Regions from separate parts of the Faecalibacterium sp. Marseille-Q4164 genome, predicted to be linked through region 2. Evidence: a T-box and tRNA genes for the amino acid it is inferred to sense, from the RefSeq annotation. Region 2 holds a T-box; the other regions hold tRNA genes.
What was found. The T-box of region 2 lies ahead of J3352_RS12285 (valine--tRNA ligase). A T-box ahead of a tRNA ligase gene usually reads a tRNA of that ligase, here a tRNA-Val.

Region 1 (3,194 bases), on a different contig from region 2:
GCAGCGGCAAACTCCTCCACCTTGGACTGCGGGATGTCGTTGACCCCTTTTTCCAGCTTGGTGATGGAGGATTTGGAACGGTAGCCCATCCGCTGGGCAAGCTCTTCCTGAGAGAGCCCCAGCTCGAGCCGACGCTGTAAGATACGGCGGGAAAGTTCTGACATGGCAGAGACCTCGCTTTTCCTGAAAAAGAATGTTCTGCCGTGAGTATATCAGAAAAGTTCTTAAAAATCAACGATTTTCGCGCGATTTTGGTAAAATAGTTGACAAAAAATCAACATCGAACTATAATACAACCAAAGATTGTGAAACGACGCGCAGAGATCCAGATGAAAGGAGAACCTTTGATGACAAATACCACACAGATCCGCGCCTACATTGAAAGCCAGGGCCTCAAGCTGGGCCATGTGGCACGGGTGCTGGGCATCAGCAGCAGCGCCCTGCATCAGAAGCTGAACGACGAGAGCGATTTCAAAGTCAGCGAAGCCGACCGTCTTTCTGCCATGCTGGGGCTGACCATGGAGCAGCGGGATGCCTGCTTCTTTGGCCCGGGCACCCGAATGTGCCAAAGAAAGGGGGCGGCGTGATGACCGCTGAACAGCGCAGAAAGACCCGGGAGGCCCTGCAGAACTACGGTACCCGCCAGTGGGCCCGCAGCCCGGCCAATTGGGGCTGGGCCCGGGCCATCCAGCAGACGCAGGAGTATTACCGCACCGCTGACCCCATCCGTGCAGGCCTGCTCCAGCTGCGCTACCTGGAGCGCCGCAAGGAGGAAGACGTGCTGGAGCGGCTCTGCATCGGACGCACCACCTACCAGAAAGCTCAGCTCGATCTGCTGAGCACCGTAGCCGTTTTTGCCGCCCGCTACGGTGCCCTGTGACGCAAAATGCCCCCGGACAGCCATCCGGGGGCATTGCAGTCAGCGCGTTTTCTTTTCCGGAGTATCGCAGTGCTGGTGGCAGGAGGCACAGTTGCCGCCGCAGCCTTCGCCTTTCCAGCCGCCCTGCTTGGAGATCCAGACCACTGCCAGGGCAAACAGCCCTGCCAGCACCAGAATGGTAATGATCCCACGAAGTGTCAGCATTGAAAAAACCTCTCTTTTTGCGCTGGAATGCGCAATTTCAGTATACACCATTTTGCGCAAAAGAGCAACTGCCTCGCAGTGGGAAAAAATTGCGAAAAAATCAAAATTAGGGCTTGCCAATCCACTTCGGTTGTGGTATAATTCTCTTGTTCCGATTCGGAGGATTAGCTCAGCTGGTTAGAGCACCTGCATCACACGCAGGGGGTCTGGGGTTCGAGTCCCTAATTCTCCACCATACAGTTCGTACTCGAACCCGATTCTTTATGAAAAAGGGTTTGGGTACGTTTTTTGTTTATCGGAAGTTCTGCGGAAGGACTACTCGGAACGGTAAACGAGCAAAGGCAGGGTATCACTATGATAGTGGTATCCTGCCTTTTGCTTTGCGGAATCAAGTTCGCTTTGTGCGAACTTGGTCGTCCCCCTATATGGCGCGTTTGGGAGTAGTCGCTGCGTACGTGCGTACCGGGAGCCTGTACACCTCTGACAAGGTGTAACACACTAGACTTTGTGCCAAAGTCTGTGTGCCAAGGGGTCAAGCCCCTTAGAATCCCTGCGGAGCGTGTACGCACGTACGCAGAAAAATGGCAAAATTTCACTATATCGGGGTGTTCTTTCATGGTGGAGTGTGGTATACTCGGCTTAGCCCAGTAAATCGGAGTTTGACGAGGTAAAAGAATATGAATGGAAAACATCTATTTCTTACATCTGCAGGGTTGACCGATAAGATGAAAGAGAAATTCTTTGATATTATTGGAAAGTGTCCGAAGGATGTGAAAGTGCTTTATATTCCAACAGCTGGCATTGAAACAGATGGTGCAAGAGAGTCGCTTGCAATATGTTTTCATGAACTCTTTCTAATGGGAATTCAGTACGAAAATATATTAGTGTACAATCTGGAATTAATTCTTTCAAAAGACTATCAAAGAACCTATTCTTCGTATGTTACAACCCCGTTTATGCTTACAAGGCTATTAACTTTTGAAGAATTAAACCAATTTGATGCTGTTTTTGTCAGTGGTGGTGATGTATCTGTGCTTTGTCGTGAAATGTCTAGAACTGGTTTTGATAGAATACTTAATAATGCAATTAAAAACGGACTTATATATGTCGGAATCAGTGCAGGAAGTATGTATGCGGCGGGAAATTTAACAGATGGATTACATATTATTGACAATCCTATTATCCCCCATTGGAATGGTTCTGAAACAACAGTATTACCGAACGGCAAAGATGAGATTAAGCTTGCTGATGGAAAAGCTGTTTATGTAGAGGATAATTACATGAGTGTAATATGATGCACATGTAGGATTAGTCAAATTCCAGTTTGCCGTACTCGTTCCAGCAGGGTTTGGGGCAGGCACGCCCCAACAAGAAGCTGTCCCAAAGGGGCAAGAATTTTCAAGAATTGAAAATTTGTGGCCACGGGACGATTCTTGCTCTCACCTTTTTCGCTGCGTTTCGCAATTTTCGCATTTCAATCTGCTCGCAGATTGTTGACAAGCTGCGCTTGACCCGATACTATAAAGGCAAGTCGAATACACGCCAAGGAGGTGCAACCATGACCGCCGTAATCTACGCCCGCTATTCATCCGACAGCCAGCGTGAAGCGTCCATTGAGGGACAGCTGCGCGACTGCAAGGACTACGCCGAGAAGAACGGCATCACCGTGGTCGGCACCTACATTGACCGTGCCTACTCTGCCAAGACAGATGACCGCCCAGACTTTCAGCGGATGATTAAGGACAGCGCGAAGAAAATCTTCGATGTAGTTCTGGTCTGGAAGCTGGACCGCTTTGCCCGGAACCGATTCGATGCCGTGAACTACAAGTACCAGCTGGAAAAGAACGGTGTCCATCTGGTGTCTGCCATGGAACCCATTTCGCAGGGGCCTGAAGGCATTATGGTGGAGAGTATGCTGATTGGCATGGCGGAATACTATTCCGCCGAGCTTGCCCTGAAAGTGGCGCGCGGTGAGCGCGAAAACGCCCTCCAGTGCAAGTACAACGGCGGTGTGGTGCCGCTGGGTTTCACCATTGGCAAGGAGGACAGGCTGTACCATATCGACCCGGAGACGGCTCCCATCGTGCAGGAGATCTTCACCCGGTATGCC
Region 2 (3,194 bases):
TACTTCAGGTCCGCGCTGTCCTCGTTGGGCCAGCCCAGAGTGCTGAAGGGCCACAGAGCGGAGGAGAACCAGGTATCCAGCGTATCGGGGTCCTGGGTGAAGTGGCTACCGCCGCACTTGGGGCAGGTGCAGGGCATCTCTTTGGCGACCACGGTCTCGCCGCAGTCATCGCAGTAGAAGGCCGGGATCTGGTGGCCCCACCACAGCTGACGGCTGATGCACCAGTCGCGGGTGCCCTTCATCCAGTTGAGGTAGTTCTTGGTAAAGCGCTCGGGCACGAACTTGATCTCGCCCTTCTCCACGCTCTCGATGGCAGGCTTTGCCAGCGGCTCCATCTTGACGAACCACTGCTTGGAGACCATGGGCTCGATGGTGGAGTGGCAGCGGTAGCAGGTGCCGACCTCGTGCTTCAGGGGCTCGATCTCCTTCAGGAAGCCGCCCTCCTTCAGGTCTGCCAGAATGGCCTTGCGGGCCTCGAGGGTGGTCATGCCGGCGTACTTGCCGCAGTCCAGCACCTCGGGCTCGTTCACGGTGTTCTTGCCTGCGGCAAACAGTGCATCGGCAGCGGCCTTATCGGCAGCACCGGTCATGTGGCCGTCGTAGGTAAACACCCGGACGATGGGCAGATCATGGCGCAGACCCACTTCAAAGTCGTTGGGGTCGTGGGCGGGGGTGATCTTGACGACACCGGTGCCCTTGGTCATATCAGCGTGCTCGTCGCAGACGATGGGGATCTCCTTGTTCAGCAGGGGCAGGACAACATGGCAGCCGTGGAGGTGGGCATAGCGGGGGTCCTCGCCGTTGATGGCAACAGCGGTATCACCCAGCATGGTCTCGGGGCGGGTGGTTGCCAGCTCCAGCATCTCGCCGGTCTCCTTGACCGGGTAGAGCAGGTGCCAGAAATTGCCGTCCTTTTCCTCGTACTCCACCTCGGCATCCGAGATGGAGGTGTTGCAATGGGGGCACCAGTTGACCATCCGGTTGCCGCGGTAGATCAGGCCCTTGTCGTACAGGCGCACGAACACTTCCTTGACGGCATCCGAGCAGCCCTCGTCCATGGTAAAGCGCTCCCGCTGCCAGTCACAGCTGGTGCCCAGCTTTTTCAGCTGGCTGACGATGCGGTTGCCGTACTTGGTCTTCCAGTCCCAGGCGCGCTCCAGGAAACCGTCGCGGCCCACCATCTCCTTGGTCAGGCCCTCGGCACGCATGGCCTCCACGACCTTGGCCTCGGTGGCGATGGATGCGTGGTCGGTGCCGGGCACCCACAGGGCGGCATAGCCCTGCATCCGCTTGGTGCGGATGAGCACATCCTGCATGGTGTTATCCAGCGCATGGCCCATGTGGAGCTGGCCGGTCACGTTCGGAGGGGGCATAACGATGGTGTAAGGCTTCTTGTCGGGGTCCGCTTCCGTGTGGAAGTAGCCGCCGTCCTGCCAGAACTGGTAGATACGGTCTTCCACCTGGCTGGGATCGTACTGTTTTGCGAGTTCTTTCATTGTATCCTCCCAAAAATGTGATGAGTGGGACGAAAAAAGCCGCCCCACGGAACGTTCCATGGGACGGCTGTAAACTACATACCGCGGTACCACCCAAATTGCACCGGCTGCAAACACAGCCCGTGCCCCTTGATGCCCCGGTAACGTGGGGCAGCTCCGAGGGCGGCTACTGGCTTCACCGCCCCTGCTCAAAAGCGACAGTGCGCAGCGCTTACCTGCCGGGCTCTCACCTGCCCCCGGCTCTCTGCAAGGCGGTTTGCCGCGCACACTCTTTCTCGTTGCATTTATACAAAGAATATAACGTTTTTTTGGCGTTTTGTCAATATGCTCCGAGAACTTCCTGCTTCAATCTGCCGATCAGCCGCTCCATCAGGGCCACCCGGTTGAAGGGGGTCATCAGGTAGAGGCCGTCCGCATACGGCAGGGCGGCCTTTGCCATTTCCAGCGAGATGGCAAGACCCAGCTCCTCGCCCTGGGCACGGTCGAGCCCGGCAAACTTTTCAATGATCCAGTCCTCCACATGGATGCCGTTGATCTCGTTCTCCATGAAGATGGCGTTGCGCTGGCTGACCACCGGCATGATACCGGCCAGGATCTTTGCATCGGCCCCCAGCGTCTCCCGGGACTTTCTCAGGTTTTCCACCGCCTGTGCCGAGAGCACCGGCTGGGTCAGAAAGCCGCTCATGCCGTTTTCCAGCTTCTCCTTTGCCCGGCGCAGCTCCACATCAAAGTTGCAGGCGTTCAGATTCAGGGCACCGAACACGGTCATGGGGCCGGGCATCTCCCGGCCTTCCCCTGCCAGCGAGACGATGTACTGGGCCAGCTTGCGGGAGTTGAACTGGTAAACGTTCTTCACCTCGTCCCGCTCTGCCGTGGGGATGGGGTCACCGGTGATGGCCAGCACCTCCCGCACGCCCTCGGCATACAGGCCCAGCAGCAGGGCCTTGGTGGCGTTCAGGTTGCGGTCGCGGCAGGTCATGTGGGGCAGGGTGCACAGCCCCAGCTCCCGGTGGACCCGGCAGGCCACCAGAGAGGAATCCATCCGGGCCTGTGCAATGGGGCAGTCGGCAATGGTCAGCAGGTCAGCGCCCGCCGCCTGCAGCTTTTTTGCCCCTTCCAGATAGCCGGTCAGGTCCGCATTGCGGGGAGAATCCAGCTCAATGGCAATGACCTTTTCCCCTGCGTTCAGCTTGCGCAGGAAAGCATCCTCGTTTTCCACCGTCTGTTCCTTCGCGGTGGAAAACTCTTCTGCCGGAGTCGTTTTTTCCACCACGGGCAGGCTGTCCAGCTCCGCCCGCAGTGCGGCAATGTGGGCAGGGGTAGTGCCGCAGCAGCCGCCCAGGATCTGAACCGTGCCCTCGGCGGCCAGACGGCCCAGCTCCCTTGCAAAGTACTCCGGCCTGCCCTGATACTTCACCTGCGTCCGGGTGACAACGGGATAACCCGCGTTGGGCATGACCGACAGGGGCAGCGTGCCCCCCAGCTGCTTTGCCAGTGTGCGCATGGCACCGGGTGCCGACACGCAGTTCAGGCCCACGGCATCCACGATGCCACTTTCCTGCATCCGCCGGGCAAGGTCTTTGCAGTACATGCCCTCCCGGGTGTAGCCGTCGGGCAGGACCGCAAAGGACACCAGCACAAAGGCATCCGGCACTTCCGCCTTGATGGCCCCCACGGCATCCAGAAGGCCCGCATCGG
Region 3 (3,194 bases), on a different contig from region 2:
CAGCACGATGCGCTGGGCCAGCTTGGGGCCCACGCCGGATGCCGCCTTGAACGCCTTGTGGTCGCCCGCCGAGATTGCCAGCGCCACCCGGTCAGGCTCCATCACGCTGAGAATGGCCAGACCCACCTTGGGGCCCACACCGGAAACGGCAGTCAGCAGCTCAAAGCAGCTCTGCTGCTCCTCAGTGGCAAAGCCGTACAGGCTGATGTCATTTTCGGTCACGCTCATCACGGTGTAAAGGGTGGCTTCCCGGCCCACCCCGGGCAGTGCGCCCGCAACGCTGGTCGGGCACTGTACATAGTAGCCCACCCCGCCGCAGCTCACCACCACAGCGTTCAGGGTCTTTTTGATGATTTTTCCGGATAGACTGTAAATCATAGTTTTCCTCCAGCAGCCTTCCCCTCTCAGTCTTGCATTCGCTCGCCAGCTCCCCCAAAGGGGGAGCCAAAGCATCGAATTGGGCGGCTGCTACTATACCAAAAGCCGCGATTGCCTCTCCCTTCGGGAGAGGTGGCAATGCGCAGCATTGACGGAGAGGGCTCAGATCGGCCCAACGCCCCTTCTTGCAAAGCGGTTCAGCTGGTTGCCGTTGGTATGGCAAAAGGTGATGGCCATGGCCAGTGCATCGGCGGTATCATCGGGCTTGGGCACAGCAGGCAGATGCAGCAGGATGCGGGTCATCTCCTGCACCTGCTTTTTCACGGCCTTGCCGTAGCCGGTAACGGCCTGTTTTACCTGCATGGGGGTGTACTCGTAGATGGGGATGCCCGCCTGCGCCGCCGCCAGCAGGATGACCCCGCGGGCCTCGGCCACGCCGATCACGGTGGTCTGGTTGTGCTGGTAGAACAGCTTTTCGATGGCAAGCACCTCAGGCTGTGTCCGTTCGATGACCTCCCGGATGCCGGTGTAGACCTCGTCCAGCCGCTGCTCAAACGGCACCCCGGCATCGGTGCACACGGCCCCGAAATCCACCGGTGCAAACCGGTTGCCCGCATAGTCCAAAACGCCCCAGCCCACAATGGCGTAACCCGGGTCGATGCCCAAAACTCTCATTCTGCGATACCTTTCCTATTATAATCAATGTATTATACCACAAACCGGCGTTCAGGGCAACGGAAACACCTTGGGGCGGTTTACAAAATGTGCGCTGGGCGGCTGATTTTCCATCCACAGTAAACCCGGCATCAAAAAGTTTGCAGAATTTTCAAAAAAGGGCTTGCTTTTTGCCCGGCGGTATGATATCATAATCAAGCTGATTGCGGCACAAACAGAATATGGACGGTTAGCTCAGCTGGTAGAGCATCTGCTTGACGTGCAGGAGGTCACAGGTTCGAGTCCTGTACCGTCCACTCGTGGAAAAGAACCATCGACTTCGGTCGGTGGTTCTTTTTGTTTTGCTGGCGCTTTGCGGGATGGTGTGGTATACTCGGCTTAGTTCAACAACTCGGAATTTGGAGATATTGTGTATGAAAAAGAAAATGTTATGCTCTATAGTAATTGTGATTGCATTTTTAATTTGCTGTATCGTATATTTCAAGCCTTTATCACTTTCAGATGTTGCAGAGGCTGACAACCAGATGAAAATGATATACAGCCAGATTGGAGTAGAAAATGGTGAGGCATACATTGATTCTGTGAATTACCAGGATATTACCATAGACCAAAAGAATGCCATTCTATCTCTGTTAGATAAATATACTTACAGGAGAACAGTAGGTACACTATTTTCAAATGGGTCTACATCCGATTTAGGGAACAAAACACTTTCTATTTATGTGTATGATGATGATTTGCTGATCAACAGTGTATTTGCGACATCATCAGGGAAAGTTGTCATCAATGAAAAAACTTATAATATGGAAGACGCTGAACGGTTTATTGAGCAAATGATTGAAATAATGAACTAAGCAGACAACTTCCAGTTTGCCGTACTCGTTCCTGGCAGGGTTTGGAGCAGGCGTACTCCAACAAGAGCACTTCGGAAACTCGCAGGAGCTTGAGAAGTGAAGTCCCGGATGGCCCCTGCACCGCCCGGGGAAAAGAACCATCGACTTCAATCGGTGGTTCTTTTTGTTTTGCTGGCGCTTTGTGGGATGGTGTGGTATACTCGGCTTAGTTCAACAACGCGGAATTTATAAAGGAGAATATTGATGAAACTGTTTTTATGTTCGCACTTTTCAAGTGTAGGAAGTCTGATAAAGGAAGAAATTGAAAATAAAAAAGTCGCATTTATTCCAACAGCTTCGCTGCGTGAAGGCTACACCGGTTATGTCGGCTCGGCTCGAAAATTATTCAAAAAGTTGGGAGCAATCGTAACTGAAATTGATATTTCAACGGAGGCTTATTCAACGATACAGTCTGTTTTTGAAGATGCGGATGTGATATATTTTACCGGCGGAAATTCTTTTTTCCTTATAGACCAGCTCCGTAAAACGGGAACGGATGAGCTGTTGAAGAAAGAATTGGCAAAGGGAAAACTGATGATTGGTGAATCGGCAGGTGCGATTATATGCGCTCCAAGCATCCAATATATCGAGCAAATGGATGAAAAGCCGGAGGACTACTCACAAGAAGATGATACAGGGCTTAATTTGATTGATTTCTATGTTCTTCCGCATTATCTTACAGCACCATTTAAGAAAGTTACCGAGAAAATAATGACTGAGTTTTCGGATTTGAATCTATGCCCAATTAACAACCGTCAGGGAATTGTAATTGATGGTGAAGGTTCAAAGGTTATTTGCAAAGACTAAGTGGTTCTTTTTGTTTTGCTGGCGCTTTGCGGGATGGTGTGGTATACTCAGCTCAACAAATCAAACTCTGGAGAATGACTATGCAAAAGATCCGTACTGCCACCTTTGAAGATCTGGCTGCCATTGCCGCCGTGGAGGCGGCCTGCTTTCCGGCTGCGGAGGCGGCCACAAAAGAAGAATTTGCCGGGCGGCTGGCCCATTATGCCGACCACTTCTGGCTGCTGTTCGAGGACGAAAAGCTCGTCTCCTTTGTGGACGGCTTTGTGACCGATACCCCCGACCTGACAGACGAGATGTACGCCGACGCTTCCCTGCACGATGCGCATGGGGCGTGGCAGATGATCTTTGGGGTGAACACCCTGCCCGAATACCGGAAACAGGGCCTGGCCGGGCAGCTGCTCCGCCGGGCCATCGCCGATGCAAAGGCTCAGGGCCGCAGGG

Region 1: it has a tRNA-Val gene. The T-box ahead of J3352_RS12285 (valine--tRNA ligase) is inferred to sense a tRNA for this amino acid. The anticodon was not compared.
Region 3: it has a tRNA-Val gene. The T-box ahead of J3352_RS12285 (valine--tRNA ligase) is inferred to sense a tRNA for this amino acid. The anticodon was not compared.

Annotation. Positions count from the first base shown of each region.
Region 1 is NZ_JAFREJ010000012.1:48,185-51,378, forward strand. It holds gene J3352_RS10475 (LexA family transcriptional regulator) at 1-164, opposite strand, end outside; gene J3352_RS10480 (helix-turn-helix transcriptional regulator) at 348-587, shown strand; gene J3352_RS10485 (hypothetical protein) at 587-880, shown strand; gene J3352_RS10490 (FeoB-associated Cys-rich membrane protein) at 920-1,084, opposite strand; tRNA gene J3352_RS10495 (tRNA-Val) at 1,243-1,319, shown strand; gene J3352_RS10500 (Type 1 glutamine amidotransferase-like domain-containing protein) at 1,762-2,379, shown strand; gene J3352_RS10505 (recombinase family protein) at 2,643-3,194, shown strand, end outside.
Region 2 is NZ_JAFREJ010000018.1:40,119-43,312, reverse strand. It holds gene J3352_RS12285 (valine--tRNA ligase) at 1-1,496, opposite strand, end outside; T-box leader at 1,553-1,784, opposite strand; gene J3352_RS12280 (bifunctional homocysteine S-methyltransferase/methylenetetrahydrofolate reductase) at 1,816-3,194, opposite strand, start outside.
Region 3 is NZ_JAFREJ010000013.1:20,612-23,805, forward strand. It holds gene ruvA (Holliday junction branch migration protein RuvA) at 1-378, opposite strand, end outside; gene ruvC (crossover junction endodeoxyribonuclease RuvC) at 541-1,053, opposite strand; tRNA gene J3352_RS10710 (tRNA-Val) at 1,277-1,349, shown strand; gene J3352_RS10715 (hypothetical protein) at 1,467-1,907, shown strand; gene J3352_RS10720 (Type 1 glutamine amidotransferase-like domain-containing protein) at 2,151-2,753, shown strand; gene J3352_RS10725 (GNAT family N-acetyltransferase) at 2,828-3,194, shown strand, end outside.